3 regions of the Planococcus notacanthi genome follow, and region 2 is predicted to be linked to each of the others. Evidence: riboswitches for the same ligand, from Rfam matches in the RefSeq annotation. Region 2 holds a riboswitch; each other region holds the start of a gene.
The links. Region 2 has a riboswitch for cobalamin ahead of QMA01_RS04700 (hypothetical protein). Riboswitches for the same ligand answer to the same signal wherever they lie in the genome.
Positions count from the first base shown of each region.

Region 1 (7,486 bases), on a different contig from region 2:
GAGCACCATGTCTTTGGAAATCCGGAAGTCCTTTGCCCGTATGCTTGCCTCACTGGATTCGCGCTCGACGCCCGGCAATAAAGTGATCTGCGGTTTAGGCAGTTCCGGATGCGGGTGGTTGCTGACGCGTGTATGATAGACGGTTTCAATATCTTGTTCCCGAACCACTTCATGCGGTTCGCCGATCCGGACGACCCCTCCTCCATCCATCAGCAGCAATTGATCGCAATACATGGAAGCCAGGTTGATATCATGAAAAATAGAGACAATCGTCAAGTCTTTTTCAATGGCCTGCTTTTTGATGGTATCGAGCAATTCCTTCTGGTGGTTGATATCCAGATGGTTGGTCGGCTCATCCAAAAGCAGGATCCCTGCATCTTGTGCCAGAGCCTGTGCCACGAAGACGCGCTGTTGTTCGCCGCCCGACATCCGATCGATTTGTGTCTGTTCATATTGGCTGATGTCCATCAACCCCATCGCTTCCACAACAGCTTCTTCGTCTTCATCCGACCAGGAAGAAAACCAGCCGCTTTGATGCGGATACCTGCCAAGTGAAACCGTTTCACGAACCGTATGGGCAAAAGCGTGTGCATGCAATTGAGGCAAGACCGCCATTTTCCTGGCCAGTTCTTTCGCCGTAAAATCAGCCATGGGTTTGCCGTCAATCCGGACTTCTCCACCTGCAGCGGGAAGCACTCCACTGATCAATTTCATCAAGGTAGATTTGCCGCTTCCATTGGGTCCCAAAATCCCGAGGATCGAGCCTTTATTGACAGTAAAAGATACGTCGTTGACGATATTCTTCTCGCCATAGCCGCCTGTTATTCCTTTTATTTCAAGCATGGTCATGCCCCTCCTTTGCGTTGCCGGAAAAAGATGAATGCAAATACCGGTGCTCCGATAAATGCGGTAATGACACCGATCGGCAATTCCGTCGGTGAGATGATTGTTCTCGACACCAAGTCACAAATGATCAATAACGCGGCTCCATTGATGAACGATAATGGCAGGACGTGGCGATGATCCGATCCCCATAATAAGCGGGTCATATGCGGCACCACCAGACCGACAAATCCGATGGTTCCGGAAACTGAAACGGCTGCTCCTGTCAGTACCGAACCGCCGATTAAGATGATCATTTTGCTCTTTCTGACATCGACGCCCAAATGTTGTGCGCGTTCTTCACCAAACAGCATGGCGTTCAATTCTCTGCGTTTCAGCCACAAGACGAATGAACCGATCAAAACAAACGGCAGCGCCATCCGTACATATGGCCATCCGCGCATCGACACACTGCCCAGCAGCCAGCCGATGATTTGGCGCAGCTCTTCTCCGGTCAATGCAATCATCAGGGAGATGATTGAGCCCAGAAAAGAACTGAAGATGATGCCTGTTAAAATGACGGTTTCCATTTTCATGGAGCGATCCACCAATTTTGCGAAACTCATCACGGCGAGCATTGTCAGCAACGCCCCGATCATGCTCATGACCGGCAAAGTGAATGGTCCTAAAAATGGGATGGATATGCCAAAAAAGAGCGTCATCACAGCGCCGACTGAGGCACCGGAAGACACTCCCAGGGTGTAAGGATCGGCCAATGGGTTCTTCAGAAGCCCTTGGAACGCAGCCCCGGCAATCGCCAGTGCCGCTCCGACAAGCCCGGCTAAAATAACACGGGGCATGCGGATATTCCATAAAATATTGGCTGCTGCCTCATCCGAAGACGGATTCCATAACACGACGGGCGAAATGGAAACCGTTCCGACCGTCACCCCCAGCAAAATGGCGCCTGCTAAAATCAGCAGCGAGACGCTGTATGCCAGTACATTCTTACTCATTGAACACTTCAGGGTAAACAGCTTTCGCCATTTCCATCAGCCCTTCTGATAAACGTGGGCCTGAACGGGTGAGCATGTCCGAATCCAGGTTATAGACAGCATCTTCTTTGACAGCTGTCACTTCCGCAAATCCATTGCGCGATTTGATTTGGTCGACCGCATCTTCGATATAGCCGCCTTCTGTTGTGATGATGACGTCTGGATCAGCTGCAACGACGGCTTCTGCGTCCATTTTTGCCCAGCCTTCCAAATCGCCCGCTATATTTTCAGCGTTGATGAGCGTCAACATTTCATCCATGAACGTGCCTTTTCCGGTCGTGTAGATGTCGGGTTCACTTCCGACTTCCAAAAAGACAGTCTTCGGCTCTTCGATTGTGCTTGCCAATTCTTCGATTTCCGCCACTTGGACTTCCATTTCAGAAACGATGCTTTCCGCCTCTTCCATGGTGCCTGTCGCTTGCGCGATCACTGTAATGGAATCGTAGACTTCATCAAAGCTGACGGCATTGTTGACTACAAATACATTGAGTCCAGCGTCACGCAACTGCTGCAACCCTGCATCGCCAACACCCAATCCCGATTCATGCGCAAGCACCAAATCCGGTTGCAGGCCAATGATTTTTTCCACATTGAATTCCTGGCCGCCGATTTTTTCAATTTGCCCCGCTTCTTCCGGATAATTATCAAAATCCGAAACGCCGACTAATTTGTCACCAACGCCAAGTTCATAAGCGATTTCTGTATTTGATGGCACCATCGAAACAATGGCTCCCGGTTCTTCCTCGATCACCACTTCTTCGCCTACTGCATCCGTCAACGTCACTGGAAATTCTACATCCGCAACTTCCGTCGGCGGTTCCGCCGGTGTTTCAGTATCCTGTTCTTCTACGGGCGTCGCCGTATCTCCGCAACCCGCCATCAATACCGCGGCCAATCCTGCGGTTGCACCAAACTTCCAAATCTTCTTCATGAATAAATCCCCCTTGTTGTGTGTAGTGCTTTTTGAACTAATGATTTGTAGTAGCCGATATTCCGTAAAACAGCTACGCTTTCGGGCCCACAGGATGTGGGTCATGCAGCCGGCGCGACAGGACGTCGCGGTGCCAGCTGCCAAGGGCTAGGCGAAGCGAGAAGACAGGTGTCCTTTGCCTGGCTTCTTGCGGGTGCAAATGAGGGAACAGGCATTCCTGGGACCTCATCTGCGACGAGCTTACGCAGGAGCAATCGTCTTCGCTCTACCCAGAGCGTCCGAAGCATTGGGTAAAAGCCAGTTTCTTTAGTTCAACTTATCTAGCAATTTTTATATACGATATAAATAATTTCTCAAATGATTCAGATGCAGAAAGTTTGAAGAAATCTCCTTGAGAACACAAAATCCCCCGCAGCAAACTGCGAGGGATGGAAAGGACGCCATAAAAAAGCATGCGCATCCAGCCTTTCCTCGCAGGCGTTTGGGTGTGTCGTCATAAAGGCAGGTCTCCTGGCTTGTGGTCTTCGGTTTCTGCACCTTCCCAAAGCATTGCTTCAGTGGCATTTTGCAGATTCCTCTCACATACAGTGGCGGGACCGCGCCGGAATTAAACCGGCTTCCCTTTTAACTCATGTTCTTAGACATAAGCACCTTTATGAATGGTTCTCATATTCTGTTTCTTCATTTCATCCCGCTTCTAAAAGCGATAGATTCATTGATTGAAGTTTCTCTTTATTATACACGTAAACGTTTGTCTGTCTCTTACATTTTTTCCGGAGCTGCGACGCCGACTGTCTTCAACGCGTTGGCCAAGGTTGTTTTCACAGCCATGATCAATGCCAGACGGGCACCGGTCAATTCCGGGTTAGAGGCATCCAAGACTTTGTTGGCATTGTAGAAACTGTGGAAATTAGATGCCAATTCATGAATGTATGTCGTGATTCGGTGAGGTGCACGCTGCTTGGCTGCATCCGCAATGACTTGCGGGAAATCACCGATTTTCTTCAGAACATCGATTTCTTTTTCAGAAGTCAATAAGTTCAACTGGTCTTCTGAAACCGTCAATCCCTGTTCTTCTGCCTGACGCAAAATCGAAGAGATGCGGGCATGCGCATATTGCGAATAAAAGACCGGGTTTTCATTGGATTGTGACACAGCCAAATCCAGATCGAAATCCATATGCGTATCGCCGGAACGCATGGCGAAGAAATAACGCACAGCATCCAAGCCGACCAATTCGACAAGCTCGCGCATTGTTACTGCTTTACCCGTACGTTTGCTCATCTTCATTTTTTCGCCGTCTTTGTACAATTGCACCATTTGGATGATGCTGACTTCAAGCGTGTCGCGGTCATAGCCAAGTGCTTCAATCGCCGCTTTCATGCGCGGGATATAGCCGTGGTGATCAGCTCCCCAAACATTGATGAGCTTTTCGAAGCCACGCTGCAATTTATCTTCATGGTAAGCGATATCGGGCATCAAATACGTATATGTACCGTCATTTTTAATCAAAACACGGTCCTTGTCGTCACCGAACGTTGTCGAACGGAACCACGTTGCTCCGTCTTCTTCAAAAACATGGCCATTGGCACGCAATTTAGCTAAAGCTTCATCAATCTTGCCGTTTTTGTAAAGAGACGATTCAGAATACCATACATCGAATTTCACACGGAAATCCGCCAGATCCTGCTGCAATTTCGCCAATTCCACTTTCAATCCGTGCTGGCGGAATTCTTCAAAACGCTCTTCATGAGTCATGCTGACAAATTTGTCGCCATGTTCCTGTACCAACGCGTCCGCAATATCTTTAATATCCTGTCCGCGGTAGCCATCTTCCGGCATGCTGTCGCCTTGGCCAAGTGCTTCAAAATAACGGGCTTCTATCGACAATGCCAAATTATTGATTTGATTGCCGGCATCGTTGATGTAGTATTCGCGTGATACGTCATATCCTGCAAGGTCCAATACATTGCACAGCGAGTCGCCGACTGAAGATCCGCGGGCATGGCCCAAATGCAGGTCGCCTGTCGGGTTGGCTGATACAAATTCCACTTGGATGCGTTCGCCTGCACCTGCAGTTGAACGGCCGTAATCCGCTTTCTGGTCGAGCACGGTTTTGACGACGTCCTGTAAGTAATCCTTTTTGATGGTGATGTTGATAAATCCGGGACCGGCGATTTCCACTGTCTGGATGTTCGCTGTGTCTTTATCGAGGTTTGCTACAATCGCTTCTGCAATCGCGCGGGGCGGCTTTTTCGCCAAACGCGTCAATTGCATCGCAATATTTGTGGCGTAATCGCCGTTCGCTTTGTCTTTTGGTGATTCTAAACGAACTTCAACCGGTTCGGCTGTCAATTCCGCTTTTTCAATTGCTTCCGTAAATGCCGTTTTAATTGCCTGTTGGACTTTTTCTACTGCGTTCATCATTTAGCCTCCATAAACTGTATTTCCATTTCGTATTCACCGACAGGATCCGAGCCCAGTGCAAGGTCGTATCGGACTTTAAACCGCGTATCGCTGACCGACAATTCATGCGCCTTTGTCGTCAGCATAAATGACCCCTGTTCATTCGTCAGATTTCCCGTCTGTTCTTTATGTAATAAAAACGGGAGCCGCATCTGCAGGCCGCCGCTTCTCATAATCACCGCTTCGTCTTTTTGAAGTTTGACCGTTGTCCGGATTTCGAGTTCGTCCTGCTGTTCGGCATATTGCAGGTAACGCAGCTCGTTTTTCTCCGTCAAGGTTCCATGAGATTCCAATACCATCACTTGCTCTTCCATATCCGGCTGACGGATCGTCGTCGTCAGTTTGATCGTCACTGTCTTTTGCATGGCTCTCCGCCTCCCCGTCCTTTGATAACCTTTATATTATAGCTTGACTCGACTGTGTTTTTCAATGAAGGATTGGCGGTAACGGCAGATTAAGCAAAAGACCACATGTTTCAGCCTGAGCTGAATGCACGTGGTCTTTCATCAATTGTTCATTTTAATGTGTCGTTGCTCATCTTGTATAGGTTGTGACAAAAGAAGGGCGCGGGAAAATATTCGGGCGTTTATCGATGCCTTCCGCTGTGCCGCGCTTAGCATGAGCATGGCCATACGCTTGCGATTCCTGCCAGTCTTTAAACGATTGTTCGTCTTTCCATAAGGTCAGAATGGCGTACGTATCCGAATTCACCGGCCGCAATACGCGAATTGCCGCGAATCCTGGTTCTTTCTCCACCATCCCAGCTCGATTCTGGAAGCGCGACTCGAACAGCTCACGGCCTTCCTCCGACACCGGAATGTTATTGAATACGGCGTAATAGCCATCATTGATATCTCCCACAGCATTCAACACCTGGTATGCTTCTGCGCCCTGCAAACCAGGACCGCCTTCTGATTCATAGAGCAACACGGCTTCGTCATCATTGACCAGATAAATCAGCCGTGCATTTGCCAGGTTCGCCATCAGCATCACCGCCTGATCGCGATGGCCTGTCCATTTATACAATTCCATTGTCAGCACCTCTTCCAGATAAGTAGTCTCCATCTATCTTACCGGTTTTAAATTAAAGATTCTATTTTGGAGAGTCAGGTAGCTTTGAAGATCCCAAATGGTTTGTGAATCGATACGTAAAATACAATAGAAAAAGCCGACTTGGAAAATTCCAAGCTGGCTCTTGCTGCAATTATATTGATTGATATAAATTTGTGCCTTTGCTTTTCTTATTGTTTAGCTCCAACAGCCAGCCCCTCGAGTCGCTTCGGCCTTTCCAGTAACGGCACAGAACGCCATTACCGGTAAGGCTTCCAGCGCTTGTCGCGGCTAGACGGCTGCCTCCGCTTTTCTCTACTTAACCCAACCCAAAATCATTTCACGCATCAGCTTGCTGGCTGTGTTTGCGGTTTGGTCGGAATGGTCGTAGACAGGAGCAAGCTCCACAAGATCAAAACCAACGACGTTGACGCCTGATGCTGCGATTGCATGGATTGAAGCCAGCAGTTCACGTGATGTGATCCCGCCTGCGTCAACTGTACCGGTACCCGGTGCATGTGCAGGATCCAAGACGTCCATATCGATCGTCACGTAGACATTGCGTCCTTCAAGAGTCGGCAATACTTCTTTTAGCGGCTCCAGCACTTCAAATTTCGAGATGTGCATGCCTTGTTCTTTGGCCCACTCGAATTCTTCTTTCATGCCGGAACGGATGCCGAATGAATAGACATTCTTCGGTCCGATATGGTCCGCAATTTTACGGATCGGCGTTGAATGGGAATATTCTTCGCCTTCGTAGTTTTCTCGAAGATCGGTGTGCGCATCAAAATGGATGATCGCCAAGTCGTCATATTTACTGGCGACTGCTTTCATAACCGGCAATGACACCAAATGCTCGCCACCCATGCCCATTGGGATTTTATGATCAGCCAACAGGGTGTGGACGTAAGTCTCGATTTCGATCAGGCTTTTTTCCGGATTGCCGAACGGCAAAGGAATGTCACCTGCATCAAAAAATTTCACGTCCCCGAGCTCGCGGTCAAGGTATGGGCTGTATTCTTCCAAACCAATGGACACTTCACGGATTTTATTCGGGCCAAAACGGGATCCCGGACGGTAGCTGACTGTCCAGTCCATCGGCATGCCGTAGAGTACGGCTTTTGATTCTTCGTAATTCGGATGGCTTTTGATGAATACTTTT
Region 1 is NZ_JASDCQ010000002.1:700,801-708,286, reverse strand. It holds gene QMA01_RS11045 (adenosylcobinamide amidohydrolase) at 1-843, opposite strand, end outside; gene QMA01_RS11040 (FecCD family ABC transporter permease) at 846-1,838, opposite strand; gene QMA01_RS11035 (ABC transporter substrate-binding protein) at 1,831-2,808, opposite strand; cobalamin riboswitch at 3,292-3,478, opposite strand; gene argS (arginine--tRNA ligase) at 3,571-5,232, opposite strand; gene QMA01_RS11025 (YwiB family protein) at 5,232-5,639, opposite strand; gene QMA01_RS11020 (antibiotic biosynthesis monooxygenase family protein) at 5,809-6,306, opposite strand; gene speB (agmatinase) at 6,640-7,486, opposite strand, start outside.
Region 1: linked by a shared signal. The riboswitch ahead of QMA01_RS11035 (ABC transporter substrate-binding protein) and the one ahead of QMA01_RS04700 (hypothetical protein) in region 2 are both predicted to bind cobalamin.

Region 2 (7,486 bases):
GGCTATTTGTTTGCGATCGGCGACAATGTTAAACGCAAGCGGCATTCCGTTTATGTCGCGGTCGGTATTCGGCAAAGCGAACGTGGGAAAGGGAGAGGCACAGAATTGTTTCAATCTTTGGATCAGTGGGCTGTCGCAAAAGGAATTCGCCGCATTGAATTGACCGTGCTTGAGCATAACAAACCAGCTATTGGGTTATATAAAAAACTAGGCTTTGAAATTGAGGGGCTGAAGCGTGATTCCGTATGGCTGGAGGAACGCTATGCCAATGAATACTATATGGCAAAACTGCTGTAGCAGACAAAGGAAACTCTCTAATCGGCCGTTTTTTTAGACCAGGCAGAAAGTTTTATTTTGTTTTAGGCGCAATCTTTCCAATAACGAAAAGCAAACACTTTTAAATAGGTTTTTGTATATTTTTTCGTGGTTTTCCTATATTTTCAGATGTAATAATTGTAAACTGAGGATATGGTTTTGTAAGGAGTTGGATAAATGCAGTCATTACTTTTTTTCTTTCTTGAAAACATGGCGTTGATCATCGCATTGATGTATCTCGCTTTAAAAGCGAAGGAATTATTATTCCCCAACTTGACCGAATCAACGCTTTTATTGGCACTCAGTATTTTATTCATGGGATTTTTGACTTTTTCAGTGATGTATAATCCTTACATTCATGAAGGCATGCGGCTTGATTTAAGGGAAGTGCCCCTTTATTTCATTTCCTATATTGGCGGTTGGAAAGTAGGGATACTATCTGCAATCTTTCCATCTATATACCGCTATTCACTGGGCGGACCTACAGCGATAGCTGGAATTTTACAGACGGTGATTTTGCCGGTCATCATCGGCAGCCTGTTCCGCAATAAAAAAACAGTCAATAAATTTTTTGCCATTTTGGATATCAAAAAAATGCTTCTCGGTTTGTTGGTTTTCGAAGTCCTCAAATCAGTTTCGATGCTATTGACTACACCTTCAACTGTGCCGATCACCCTTTCAATGCTGTTTTTTGCCATGGTCGCTGTTTTGGCAATGGGCTTAATTGCGAACGGTGAAAATCACCATATACTTGTCCGCAAAGAACTGGAATTTTATTCTAATCAGGATCCCATGACACAACTGCCGAATATGCGCTTTTTTAAGAATAAAACGCAAACCTTGGTGTCCCAGTATGTACCCATCGCTATAGTTATGCTCGATGTCGATTATTTCAAAACTTATAATGATACGCATGGCCATCAAAAAGGCGATGCTGTGCTTCGGTCGATTGGCCAGCTGTTGAGGGACCATACACGAAAAAAAGATTATGTGGCACGGTATGGTGGGGAAGAATTCATTTTCTGCATCACGGATCCTTACGATGACAATGAAGTGATGAGGATCGCTGAAAAAGTCCGTGACCAAATTGAACAATATCACTTTGAAGGTGAAGAGCTCCAGCCTGAAGGCAAATTGACGGTATCCATGGGCGTATCTTTGAATTCCTATCATAAAACTTTGGACCAGCTGATTGATGAAGCTGATCAAGCTTTATATCAGTCCAAACGTGACGGCAGAAACCGAGTTACTGCTTTCGCAGAAAAAAAAGAAAAAGAAGTTGAAGAGGTATTTAATTAAAGACAGCTTCAGCAAGATGGCCGCATTGCATTTCAGCAACGGCTTTTTTTTATGAAATGAACTGTTGAAACAAAACATAGCAGGTTGCCAAACCGGGTAGAGGAGAGAAAGGCAAATCAATCAGTATGGAATGCGGGATGGGGGTGTATTGGTGGAACACGATATGCAACAAGGAATGGACAGTCTGGAAGCCATGGTCATTGTAGTGCTGTTTTTGGCATTTTTATTTTACCCATTAGCCGCTGCTTTAACGAGCCTGAAATTCAGGCCATGGCCGCTGTACCGCTGTTTTTTATGGGGCTTCGGTATTTTTTCTATTGCTCTGGTCATTACAGGTCCGCTGGCGGAATTTGCACAGGGAAATTTCGTTGGCCATATGTGGACCCATCTATTGCTTGGCATGCTGGCACCGCTCTTGTTGGTTCTTGCGATGCCGATGAAGCTGCTCTTGAGGTCGTTGCCCGTTCCATTAGCGAGAAAAGTATCCTGGCTACTGAAAAGCAAGCCATTTCAGCTGTTGAGCAATCCCATTACTGCGCTGATTCTAAATATTGGTGGGTTGTATGTATTATACCTGACCAGTTTGTTTGAATGGATGCACCAATCCTCAATTGTTTACCTGATCGTCCATCTACACGTATTTTTGGCGGGCTACCTGTTTACGGCATCCATCATTTACATCGATATTACAGCTCACCGACTCAGTTTTCTTTTCCGTTCAATTATCCTCATCGTCTCATTGGCCGCACACAAAATTTTGGCTAAAAGAATCTATGCAGATCCGCCGGCTGGTGTACCGGGAGATCAAGGGGAGGTAGGAGGGCAGGTGATGTACTATGGGGGCGATTTCGTCGAGTTGGTCCTCATCATCATTCTTTGCTACCAATGGTATAAAGCGACGGCACCTCGGAAAAGTGAGTCGGTGGAAGAAGGATAGCGGTAACGTTTCCCATGCTAATTAGGGCTTCACGGGTGCTTCGGCTTTTCCTTTGTCCAGCTCCGGCAGCCAGCTCCTCGGGTCATAAGCCACTCTGGCTGTGCGGCAAAGAGCGCCGCTTCGCCAGTGCGTCTTATGCCTGTCAGAGCTAAACGGCTGCCTTCGCTTTTCTTTTTTCCCCGGCAAAAGCTCTTGTTTTGGGTTAAACTAGAGGTAAGCGTTTGGATTCGAATAATCTGCACCATTACATAAGATCGAATGAATTTGAGCATCACCATTATTAGGAGGCAATTCATGAATAGTTATATTGTTATGCAAGGAGATACGTATCAGGAAGAATGTGCGGCGGGTATTCTTTGGACGCCGCAAGTCGACAAATCAGGCATGGTGCCCCATTCTTGGAACCGCATGCAGGAATTGAAAAAAGGCGATCTCGTCTTTCATTACGTCAAAGGATTTTTAGTGGCGATCAGCCGGGTACGGGAAGATTTCCATAAAGGCACAAAACCGAAGCAGGCAGATGAGCAGGGAGGCAGCGAACCTGCATTTATCGCACGCACAGCTTATCGCGAATTGGATGTTCCGTTATCGATCAAGGGGTCTTTTCAGGAAATCGAGCCGTTGCTGCCAACTAAATACTCGGCTTTTCAGGAAGATGCCAACGGCAATTCAGGCTATCTCTATCCCTGCAACGAAGAGCTGGCGATGAAATTTCTGGAATTGATCAGTTCTTTGAATGTTTTTACGTTGGAAATGGAGCAGTTGGAATTATCGATGGAAGTGATTAAAAAGACCGCGCATAATCCATTGCTTAGCCTGATCGCAGAAGCTGAACTGGAAATCAAAACGAAAATGCGCAGAGGCAAAGAGCAGTTCCGGGAAAGCCTGTTGCCGCTTTGGAACGGGGAATGTCCGATTTGCGGCATCGCCATTGAAGAGGTGCTGACAGCGACCCATGCGAAACCGTGGAAAGACAGTTCAGATTCAGAGCGTTTGGATCCGTTCAACGGCATTTTGCTTTGCGCCAACCATGCATCGCTTTATTCTGCAGGCTATATCGCATTCACCGGAGGCGGCCGCCTCCACATTTCAAGCCGTATTCCGGAGGAAGACTATCCAGTCTACAGATTGCGGAAAAACTTGAAGGTTCCCGTGTCAGCCGAGCATGCGCCTTATTTAAGATGGCATAAACGAATTGTTTTTGCAGAGCCAAGAAAAGTGAAATTGATGACAAACCAGGAATAATTGAATTTTGTTATGTCTTTGGTTGTCTGAACTGTGCTACACTGAAAACAAGTGAATAATCATGCAGAAAAAAGGTGCTGATTCGTCAGCATAACAGGGAACCCGGTTAGATTCCGGGGCTGTTTCCGCAACTGTAAGTGCGTATGAAATAAGAAAATGCCACTGTTCAAACGACCTATGTCAATTGAACGGGAAGGTTCTTAGAGTAAAACGATGCACAAGCCAGGAGACCTACCTTTTTTTGAACGTATTTTTACTCTTCGGAAGATAAGGGAATCATACGGCAACCTTTCTATTTTTGACTGCTGGAGTATGTCTCTGAATAGCTATGGCGCCGCCCTCTTTTTGAGGGCGGCTTTTTGTTGTTTTCGGGAGCGTTCAATGCTGTGATTTTCACCCATATGAAAAAAGAGGTGAAAAGATGAAGAAAGACATGCGTTACTTGTGTTATCCGTTTATGCGCGAATCAGCTGCGACCGTCGACTTTGAAATCAGAACGGATTCACTGACGACACGTATTGGCGAAGCGTTGTCGCTGGTAAAAGAAGTGGAGGCTGTTCAACGGGATCTGCAGATTCTCCAGCCAAAGGTTTATCATCTGAATGGTTCAGTCCGAGGGAAGCTAGCAGTTAATGAAGAAGATTTGAATGAGTTAAGTGGCATGTATGATTATTATGTAAACTTTGTTGGTGAGAAAATCGGTAATTTTGTCTTGCCGCAAGGGACTCAAGCAGCTTGTGTGTTGCATGTATGCCGGAGCGAAGCGAAAAAATCTGTCCGTGCTTTGCATAAGGTCAGCCTGGAACGGGATGTACCGGAAATCCTCTTTGATTATGCAAATCTATTGGCGAACCTGCTGTTTACGATGGCTGTCTATGTCAATCAGCAGCAGGGAGTAGAAGAAATTCCGTTTATCAGCAAATCCTATCCAACTAGACCCAAAAAGAAAGAAGTGGCCAACAATTAATGAAAATTACTTATTTTAAATACCTATCCATTGGAGCATTAGCATTCACACTCACCGCATGCCAATCGGAAACATCCGACACAGAAACAGCAAGCGAATCTGAAAAGCAAACAAGTTATACGGTAACAGATGATTTGGATAACGAATTGAAATTTGAGGAAGTGCCTGCCACTGTCGTGTCATTAATACCGAGCAACACCGAAATCCTCTATGAAATCGGAGCAGGAGAAAAAATTATTGGCGCTACGGATTATGATAATTATCCAGCTGAAGCAGCTGAAGTTGAACGTGTGTCCGATTCTGTGGTTTTTAATGCAGAGCGCATCATTGAATTGGATCCAGATGTTGTCATCGGCTATTCAACAGGTGGGCCTACGGGCTACGAAGAATTAGAAGCTGCAGGCATCCAAGTTTTTGTTATCGAATCGGCTGAATCCTTTGAAGATGTCTACGGGGACATCGAACAGATTTCTACGGTCATGGGCCTTGAAGATAAAGGAGAAGAAGTAATAGGCTCTATCCAGCAGCAAATTGAGGAAGTCCAAGAAAAAGTATCCGACGTAGAAGAGAAAAGGCAACTGTATGTTGAAATCAGCCCATCTCCTGAAATCTACACCACCGGCCAAAAAACGTTCCAGCAGGAAATATTAGATCATGCCAATGTTGAAAACCTGTTCGGCGATCTAGAAGGATGGCCACAGATTTCTGAAGAGGAAGTCATTCAACGGAATCCGAAAATCATTGCAACAACAGTTTCTTATACGGAAGATCCCATAGAAGAGATTAAAGCACGTGAAGGTTGGAACAGCATTGACGCCGTTGAGAACGATCAGGTCTTTTTCGTGGATTCTGATATTACTTCACGTCCGGGGCCAAGAATCGGTGAAGCGGTTGAACTGGTAGCCAAAACCGTTTATCCGGAAGCATTTAAATAGAACAAAACGATCCCCGCTCCTATTTTGCTGAGCGGGGATCGTTTTGTTTTTATCGCTTAAACTAATGCAACTGCTTTTCGAGTGCCTCTTGATTGATGCCGAATTCTTCTTTCAACACTTTCTTTTTTTCATCGGCCGACAGTTCCGTTTTATCTTTCTTGCCGTTTTCAGAGCGTGTCAGTTGGCTGCCGGATAATGTGATCCGGCCATCCGGCGTCGCACGTGTGACAAGATCGTCATGGGTGAAAGGGGAATCTTCTGAAACCTGGTTAAAGACACAGCCTTCATGAAAATCGGCCAATCGTTTTTCTTCTGTAGAAAACCGGTACAGCACTTTTTCCTTTTCATCATTTTCCCGGATCAAGTCATAATATACATCATCCACTTGTTCTACCCGGTAAGTGCCGCTGTGGTCGGTATGCCGTTCACCGCCAAGAGGGATCGGGCTGATGGTCGAATCTCCAAAACCTGCATCCACCAGGTAAAGCGTATCAAGCTCCACTAAGATGGCCGCGTGGGTGTCGGCTTTAGACCACGTGCCATCAGGTTTTTGAACAGTGGCGGAAATCAATTTCGCATCGAATCCCAACTCGTTCAACAGCCAGTGAAACAAGCCATTCAATTCATAGCAATAACCGCCGCGATGCTGAATAACTACTTTTTCATAAATGCTTTCAAGATTCAAGTAAATGGGCGTTCTACGGATGACATCCAAATTTTCGAATGGTATATTCTGCATATGCAAAGACTGAAGTTCTGCTAAATTTTGCAGGTAGTGCTCCTGTTCGGTTGATGCTTTAAAACGTTTGAGGTATTCATTTTTATTCATTATAGCTATTCATTCCTTTCGAGTGGGTTAATCCTGTTGATTACAACTGCGCGAAGAATATTCAACCACATCAATTCGTTTGGTGTAAGAATTGCTATAGCGTGGTATAGTGAATAAGTAGATAGAATTTATATGAATGACAGCGAATTACAGGGATGGGAGATACCCATCCACAAAAAATAGAAAGCAGGGTGATGGATTTGGTATCAACTACTGATGTCGCAAAACATGCAGGTGTCTCCCAGACGACTGTCTCACGTGTTTTGAATAAACCGGATCAAGTAAAAAAAGAAACGTACGATAAAGTGATGGCTGCCGTCAGTGAATTAAACTATTCAGCTGACGGCATCTTAGAAGCAGTTCCATCTGCGGCTAAAACCAATACGATCAGTGTGATAGCAGGAGCTGTGGATGATCCGATATTTATCGGCAGCGCTCCAATGATCATCAGCTATGCAAAAAGGCAAGGATACCAAGTGGATATTCATTTCATGGCCGACGAAAACGAAGAGGATGTCTATAAAACGGTTCTCTCCAGTAACGTGGCAGGGATGATTCTGGTTTCTGTCTTGCTTGATGATGCGATTCATGAAAAAATGACCAATGCGAATGTGCCGTTTGTATTATTGAATTCCAGCTATTCAAATGCCAAACACTCGATTGGAGTGAATAATGTGGATGCCGGTTATCTGGCTGCGAGCCATCTTCTGAATGCCAACCATCAGGAAATTGCCTGGGTAGGCGGACCTTTGAAGAATCCTGCTTATAAAGAACGTTTTTTGGGGTTCATCCAGGCTCTTCAGGAAGCGAAAAGCAAAATCCGCAAAAAACGGTTGGTGATTTCCGCAACGGACAAAGCTTCCTTGCAAAAAGTGTATGAAGATCTTCAAGCATTAAAGAAAAAACCGACCGCGATCGTTGCAGCAACAGATGAAATTGCCATACAACTTTTGGATTTT
Region 2 is NZ_JASDCQ010000001.1:965,450-972,935, forward strand. It holds gene QMA01_RS04680 (GNAT family N-acetyltransferase) at 1-297, shown strand, start outside; gene QMA01_RS04685 (GGDEF domain-containing protein) at 493-1,614, shown strand; gene QMA01_RS04690 (cytochrome c oxidase assembly protein) at 1,766-2,551, shown strand; gene QMA01_RS04695 (HNH endonuclease) at 2,846-3,796, shown strand; cobalamin riboswitch at 3,851-4,049, shown strand; gene QMA01_RS04700 (hypothetical protein) at 4,218-4,763, shown strand; gene QMA01_RS04705 (ABC transporter substrate-binding protein) at 4,763-5,698, shown strand; gene QMA01_RS04710 (arylamine N-acetyltransferase family protein) at 5,760-6,527, opposite strand; gene QMA01_RS04715 (LacI family DNA-binding transcriptional regulator) at 6,722-7,486, shown strand, end outside.

Region 3 (7,486 bases), on a different contig from region 2:
GAAAGCAGGAGCCAATAAAGCCAATAGTTTTAAGCCTTACACCAGCAAAACCAATAAAAAAGCCGACGAACCAAAAACAGAGAAAGAAATAGCTTCTCAATGGGTCGATGCATAAATAGCAAGGTAAAGGTTGTCCAAATGGGCAACCTTTTTTTTGCCCTTTATTCCTTTTTGAAAAAACCCTTTAATCCGCGAGTAATGGGTTTTCTGCAGGTCCTTCTATTTCTTTGGCAACGGGTTGTTGGATGGAAGCTTCTTTTTTCGGCGGGTCTGCCAGCAAAGCTGCCACGATACCGAAAATCGGGAAAATCATCAATGCCCAGAGGATTTCGGTATAGCCGCCGAATAAATCGAAAGCGATGCCGAGCGGCAACGGACCGAGCGCAGATCCCGTGACGACCATCGCCATCGAGATGCCGCTGATGCTGCCGATGTGCTTACGGCCGAAATAATTGGGCCAGACAACAGCCATGACAATCCGTTCGATTCCCATGCTGACGCCCCAGACCAATCCGAAGACCATGGCAGTCGCCAAAAAATCAGCTTTCTGCAGAAGAAATAACGACACTAGCTCGCCTGCAAATACCAGTGTCAGCATATACTGGACTTTTACTTTTTCCAGCAGAATTCCAGTGATGAAAGTGACTGGCAAGCCGATCAATGCCGTTAAACTTAAAATGCCGGCTGCAGTTTCAAGAGACAGGGACTTTTCAGCGAAAATGGAGACCAGGTGGAAGGTCAAACCGGTATTGACGATGCCCGGGATGGCTGCACATAGCAGCAACAGCCAGAAAGCACGGGTTTTTGAAGCTTCTTTCACTGACCAACTGACTTCTTTTATGAGTTTCTTTTCAGGCTCCGCCTTAAGCGCAGCGCCGTTATCCGGCAGCAAGCCCATTTCTTCAGGAGAGTTTTGAATGAGGAAAAGAGCAAGCGGCGTAAAGCAAACAATGATGATGATTCCTAAAATCAGCCATGAACTGCGCCAGCCGAATGACTCGATCAGCCAAACGTTCAGCAGGGGAAAAGCGGCAGAACTGACTAAGCCGCCGATTGCGGCAATGCTGATGGCGCGGCCCCGTTTTTTGACAAACCATTGCGGAATGAGTGAGCTTGATATAAGTGCCATAGAGCCTTGGCCCAACAAGCGAATAAAAAAGAAGCCGATAAACAGCATGACGAGACTTGTTACGAAGCTGTTGAAAAAGCAGGCGACGGCAAGGGCGACGGATACGGCAACGGCCATTTTACGTGAGCCGTTTCGGTCAATCAGGCGCCCGACGAAAAACAACAGGAATCCTGCCGTCAATGTCGCAGCCGAGTAGATACCGGAAACCGTGGAACGGCTCCAGCCAAAATCTTCTATATAATAATCGATAAAAATTGAATTCGAATAAGTTTGTCCGGGACCAGAGAAAAATTGAGACAAGGCCGCGATCGCGATAATGACCCAGCCGTAGTGAAAAGCGTTTCCTGTTACTTGTTTCATCGTGCATCTCCAATAACTCTAACCTTAAGGTAGCGTATTTCCAAAAACGGCATCTAAAAATATGTTGAAATCACAGCTTATTATCATAACATAATATTTTTCCTTTACAAGATTTGAAATAGAACTGTAAAGAAAAGAATCATTCAGAAATCTTGAGGCTTTTGCCGCGACTGAAAGTTTTTCTGAAAAAGTGTAGAATAGAGGAACTGGCAGTTTCTTAGTCAAAAGGAGTGAAAGAAAATGCTAAATGCAGTACCTGAAAGACCCTTGGGCATTAAAGAAAAAGAAGAAATTTACCAACAAATCACGGAGTATTCCGATGAAACAACCATTATTCATTCGAATCAGAAAGTCTTATATATAAATCAGCCCGGATCGGAATTCTTCAAAGCCGATAAGGATACGCTTATCGGTGCAAACATCGTGGATGTGTTTACGGATGATTACAAAGAATTCATTGCGAAACGCATCCGTACAGGCATGGAGGATCGCACCATTGGAGAATTGGTTGAGACTACTGTTAAGCGTTTTGACGGAACTCAAGCCGATGTCGAACTGTATTGCTACCCGGTCCAATATGGAGAAACGGTCGCAATCCAGTCCACTATCCGCGACATTACGACGCAGAAGAAAACTGAACGAGATCTAATGCAATTAAAAAATGAGATATCAACTCCCATCGTGCCGATTATTGGTGGCTTGGCAGTTTTGCCGCTCGTAGGTTCAGTAGATGGGGATCGCAGCCATCTGCTTCTTGATATCATTCCGCAAAAAATTCAAGGAGAAAATCTGCATTGCCTTATTATTGACGTGTCCGGCATCTACAATATTGATAATGTCGTGGCAGAATTTCTTTATAGAATCGACCACATTATGCGCTTGCTCGGAATCAAACTGATTTTCACGGGAATCCGTCCCGAACTCGCATTAAAAGCGATTGAAGCGCGTGTGGACTTTAGCCAATTGACGACGATGGGCACGGTGAAACAAGCCTTGAAGCGTTATTTGGCGACTGACTGAAACTTTGACTTAACGGCAGGAATGAAGAAGTTCTTGTCAAAGGCAATAAAGTGATTTATAGTGTATGAATACAATATTTAGTGATTGATTAAAATTATTCACTATATATAGTAGAACCAATAACGAAGGTGCCTGAAAAGGCTTAATAGGGAATCCGGTGAAATTCCGGAGCTGTTCCCGCAACTGTAAGTGCAGACGAACTATCGCAATCCACTGTCCAACGGACGGGAAGGAGATAGCAGAGGATGACGCACAAGCCAGGAGACCTGCCTTCGTTATGAGTTTATGATCTTCTCCGGGAGCTGAGAGGGATAACGAAGGTATTATGCATGGGATAGCTGTATTCTGCTTCCCATCCGATATTCTGCGTATCTAAACCCCATCCTCCCTGAGAGGATGGGGTTTTTTCTTGTATATCAGAGATGGAGGAATGGATACTCATGACAAAACCATTAGCAGCAGGGGTGGCCAGAACCATTCAGACACGATTGGTCCTACCCCCGGACACCAACCACATGGGGACCATATTCGGCGGCACCGTATTGGCGTACATAGATGAAATCGCCGCCATTACAGCCATGAGGCATAGCGGAAAAGCAGTTGTGACCGCTTCGATCGATACGGTGAATTTCCTATCTTCGGCAAAAGTTGGGGATATCCTTATTTTGGAGGGAGTGGTGATCTCAACAGGCAGAACATCTATGGAAGTGTATGTTAAAGCTGAATGCCAACAAATCGAAACAGGCACAAGGAGTTTGACGACTACAGCCATTCTGACAATGGTGGCAGTCGACAGCGATGGCAAGCCGACACCGGTGAGCGGTGTAGTTCCGGAAACGGCTGCCGAAGAAAAACTATTTAAAAGCGCCCAAGATCGCAAAGAGCGCCGCATGAAAGTGAACGAATACGCAAAGGAGTTGTGTTGATATGAACATGAAAATCGAAGAAACAGAAATAAAGACAGTGGAAAGAGCGCTGCAGCGGGCAACAGATGTATATGGACTAGATACGCGAGAACTATTGGAGCGGACAGCGAACTTAGCTGAGCAGGCAAAAGGAGAGCAGTCCTTGTTGTATGCACTGAACCGTATCACGATGGACGAGCCTGATTGGACGTACACCGCAGCAGAATTGTATGCTGGCGACTTATACAAAAAAGCTGGAGACAGCCGCAACTTTTCCGCTTCCCAGAAATATGGCGACTTCTATCGCCTTATTGAAAAGCTGACAGGGATCGGCATTTATTCAGGAGAGCTTCTTGCGGCTTATTCGAAAGAGGAAATCATCTTATTGGGTGAGGAAATCGAACCTGAACGGGATCTCTTGTTCAACTACATCGGCTTGTTCCTGTTGGCTGACCGCTACTTAGCGAAAGACTATGAAGGAAGATTATTTGAGCTTCCGCAGGAGCGTTTTCTTGTCATTGCGATGACGTTGATGCAAAACGAACCAAAAGAGCATCGCCTCGAGTTGGTGAAAGAAGCTTACTGGGCAATGAGCCAGCTGTATATGACAGTAGCCACGCCGACTTTATCGAATGCCGGTAAAAGTTTCGGACAATTGTCCTCCTGTTTTATTGATACTGTCGATGATTCACTGGACGGCATCTATCTGAACAACTGGGATATCGCACGCCTCAGCAAAGATGGCGGCGGCATCGGGATCTATTACGGAAAAGTTCGTGCTTTAGGATCGGACATCAAAAAATTCAAAGGCAATTCATCAGGTGTGGTGCCGTGGATCCGTCTGGTCAACGATACAGCGGTCAGTGTCGATCAGCTCGGCCAGCGCCAAGGCGCAGTGGCGATTTATTTGGATGTCTTCCACAAAGACATCATGAACGGATTCCTGGACTTGAAAACCAATAACGGCGACGAGCGCCGCAAAGCGCACGACATTTTCACCGGCGTGTCGATTCCGGACCTGTTTATGGAGCGGCTGCAGGAAAAAGACGAAAACGGCCGCAGCATCGGCGAATGGCATACGTTCTGTCCGCATCAGATTAAGCAAGTGATGGGCTGGACAGATGAAAACGGCAATGCGCTTGGACTTGAAGATTTTTACGACGAAGCCGATGAAAAATACTTCAGCGACAAATACCAGGAAGCTGTGGACCATCCGCTATTGCCGCGTAAAACTTACCGTGCAATGGAGATCATGGCGCGCATCATGGTTTCCCAGTTGGAAACCGGCACACCGTATATGTTCTACCGGGACGAAGTGAACCGCCAGAATCCGAACAAGCACACAAGAGGCAGAGGGCTGACGTCGATTTACTGTAGTAATTTGTGTACAGAAATTATGCAAAATATGTCAGCTACTACCATTATGAAAGAATATACCGATGAAGACGGCAACCTTGTCATGGTCCGCAAACCGGGTGATTTCGTTGTCTGCAATTTGTCTTCCATCAACTTGCCGAGAGCGGTCAAGGCGGACGTGTTGGAGCGGGTGATACGGGTTCAGGTGCGCATGCTGGATAACGTCATCGACCTAAATACGATTTCCGTCGGACAGGCCGATGCCACGAATAAAAAATATCGCGCCATTGAGTATCCAGTGGCTTAAGGGGGTAACCCTTTAAGAAAACCCTGTTAAACGGGGAAACTCTCAGACGAGACAATCCCGTGCTAAATTATCTCAATTGAATCTAAAGGAAAGGAGGACAAAATAATGAAGGGAATTTATTCGATTTTAAATAACGTAACGGGTAAGTATTATATCGGAGAAACTGTAAATTTAAATAGGCGGAAAATTTGTCACTTTTCTGAACTAAGAAAAAATAGACACAAAAACGATCACCTTCAAAAAAGTTTTAATAAGTACGGAGAAGAAGCTTTTGTTTTCACTGTAATAGAAGAAAATGAAAAGTTCACCCAAGAAGAACTTTATACTCTTGAGGCATATTATGTCATGAAATATAACAGTTTTGCTCACGGATATAACTTAACTTTAGGTGGTACAGGAACAAAAGGTCGGCTATTTTCTGAAGCAGAGCGAAGACTCAAATCAGAAAAAATGACAGGAAGTGGAAACCATTTTTATGGGAGAAGCCACTCTGAGGAAGTTAAAAAGCTACTCTCAGAAAAAGCTTCTTTAAAAACAGGAGAAAAAAATTCTTTTTTCGGGAGAACTCATGTAAGTAACTGGAAAGAAATAAGAAGGCAGCTGTATAAAGAAAAAAGTATAAGCGGATGGGTTTCAAGTAATAAAGGAGTTCCTAAGCCTAAGTTGGCTGTGGAAAGTATGAAAAAAAATATGCCTCATAGAAAAGAAATCTTAGTTGATGGAATTTGCTATCTAAGCATATCTGAATGTGCAAAATTAACCGAGATTAAGCGTACTACTATCCGAGCTAGACTAAAAAACGATAATTTCCCAAATTATTTATATAAAACAGTTGAGGTATAAAAGCCTAACGACTATCGAAACCACTCCTCATAGGAGATAAGGGAGTAGAGTACACTATAAGTTTATGATAGTGGAAAAGCAGGGGTTCCTTAAAAAAGGAACGTGATATAGTCTAATCTGCATGGTGACATGCAGCAGTTCATAAGAGAACGGATAAAGGCTTACGACCTTTATTGAATAGAAATGAGGATTAGGAACTTTCGGTTGGCACCATCTCTTGGCACTTGAAGGCATCCATTGGGAAACGGAAAAAGCCGTCGAGTTTGGGGATACGCTGTACGAGGAAATTGCCTACCAGACCATCCGCGCCTCAATGCAGCTGGCTGAAGAAAAAGGGGCGTTCAGCAAATTTGAGGGCTCTGAATGGCATACAGGCGAGTACTTTGAACGCCGGAACTACAGCAGTGAACGCTGGAACAAGCTGCAGCAGGAAGTTGCATCGACCGGTGTCCGCAACGGTTGGATGATGGCGGTCGCACCAAACTCATCGACCGCCAAAATCGGCGGTTCGACAGATGGCATCGATCCCCTTTACGCCGTTGAATATGCGGAAGAGAAGAAGAACTTCAAATTTAAGGTGACAGCGCCTGACCTGGACCACAACACGTACGATTATTACCGCCGTGCACGCCACGTGCTGGACCAGAAATGGAGCATCCGCCAAAACGCGGCGCGTCAGCGGCATATCGATCAGTCCATCAGCTTCAATTTTTATGTGCCGCATACCATCAAAGCAAAAGAATTGCTGGAGCTTCATTTGGAAGCATGGAAGCAACACTTGAAAACGACTTATTACGTCCGCAGCACATCACAGGCGGAAATCGAAGAATGCGAAGCATGCCAAAGCTAAAGGAGGATTTTCATGACCATACATGAACCGCTGACAAAGATTAAATTACTGAATCCGGAACATCCGAACAAATCGACTGGCGTCTTGAACGGCCAGTCTTCAGGTTTGTTGAACTGGAACGATATTGCTTACCCCCAAATGTACGACTTGTATCAGGCGCTATTGGCCAACTTCTGGAAAGCGCAGGAAATCAATATGCAGGACGACATCAAGCAATGGGACAGCTTGAGTGAAGTGGAGAAGGACGTCTTTTTGCGCATCAATACGCAACTGGCATCGCTCGACAGCCTGCAGACCCCGACAATGAGCCAGGCGATGGATTACGTCACGGACTCCAGCTTTAAAGCTATTTTTGCGGTCATTTCCCAGCAGGAAGCGGTCCATACCGAGTCGTATTCCTATATTTTGAGTTCGCTGGTCTCGGTGAGCGAACAGAATGCGCGCTTCAATCAGGCGAAAAGCGATCCGGTTGTGCAAAAACGGAATGACCTGATTTTGGATGCCTATGAAGCGTTCCGCCAAAACCCGACGCCGCAGAACTTGTTCAAGCTGAGCGTCAATTCCATTAACCTGGAAGGCATTTATTTCTATGCCGGCTTTGCTTTTTTCTATCATTTGGCGCGCCAGCAGAAGATGCTGAAGACCAGTACCATGATCAGCTATATCCAGCGAGATGAAATGCAGCATGCCTATTTTATCGCCCAGTTTATCCGGAT
Region 3 is NZ_JASDCQ010000002.1:179,728-187,213, forward strand. It holds partial or broken gene QMA01_RS08310 (DUF3934 family protein) at 1-61, shown strand, start outside; gene QMA01_RS08315 (MFS transporter) at 185-1,489, opposite strand; gene QMA01_RS08320 (PAS domain S-box protein) at 1,730-2,509, shown strand; cobalamin riboswitch at 2,619-2,797, shown strand; gene QMA01_RS08325 (acyl-CoA thioesterase) at 2,950-3,435, shown strand; partial or broken gene QMA01_RS08330 (ribonucleotide reductase N-terminal alpha domain-containing protein) at 3,437-5,059, shown strand; gene QMA01_RS08335 (GIY-YIG nuclease family protein) at 5,183-5,920, shown strand; partial or broken gene QMA01_RS08340 (ribonucleoside-diphosphate reductase subunit alpha) at 6,108-6,770, shown strand; gene QMA01_RS08345 (ribonucleotide-diphosphate reductase subunit beta) at 6,783-7,486, shown strand, end outside.
Region 3: linked by a shared signal. The riboswitch ahead of QMA01_RS08325 (acyl-CoA thioesterase) and the one ahead of QMA01_RS04700 (hypothetical protein) in region 2 are both predicted to bind cobalamin.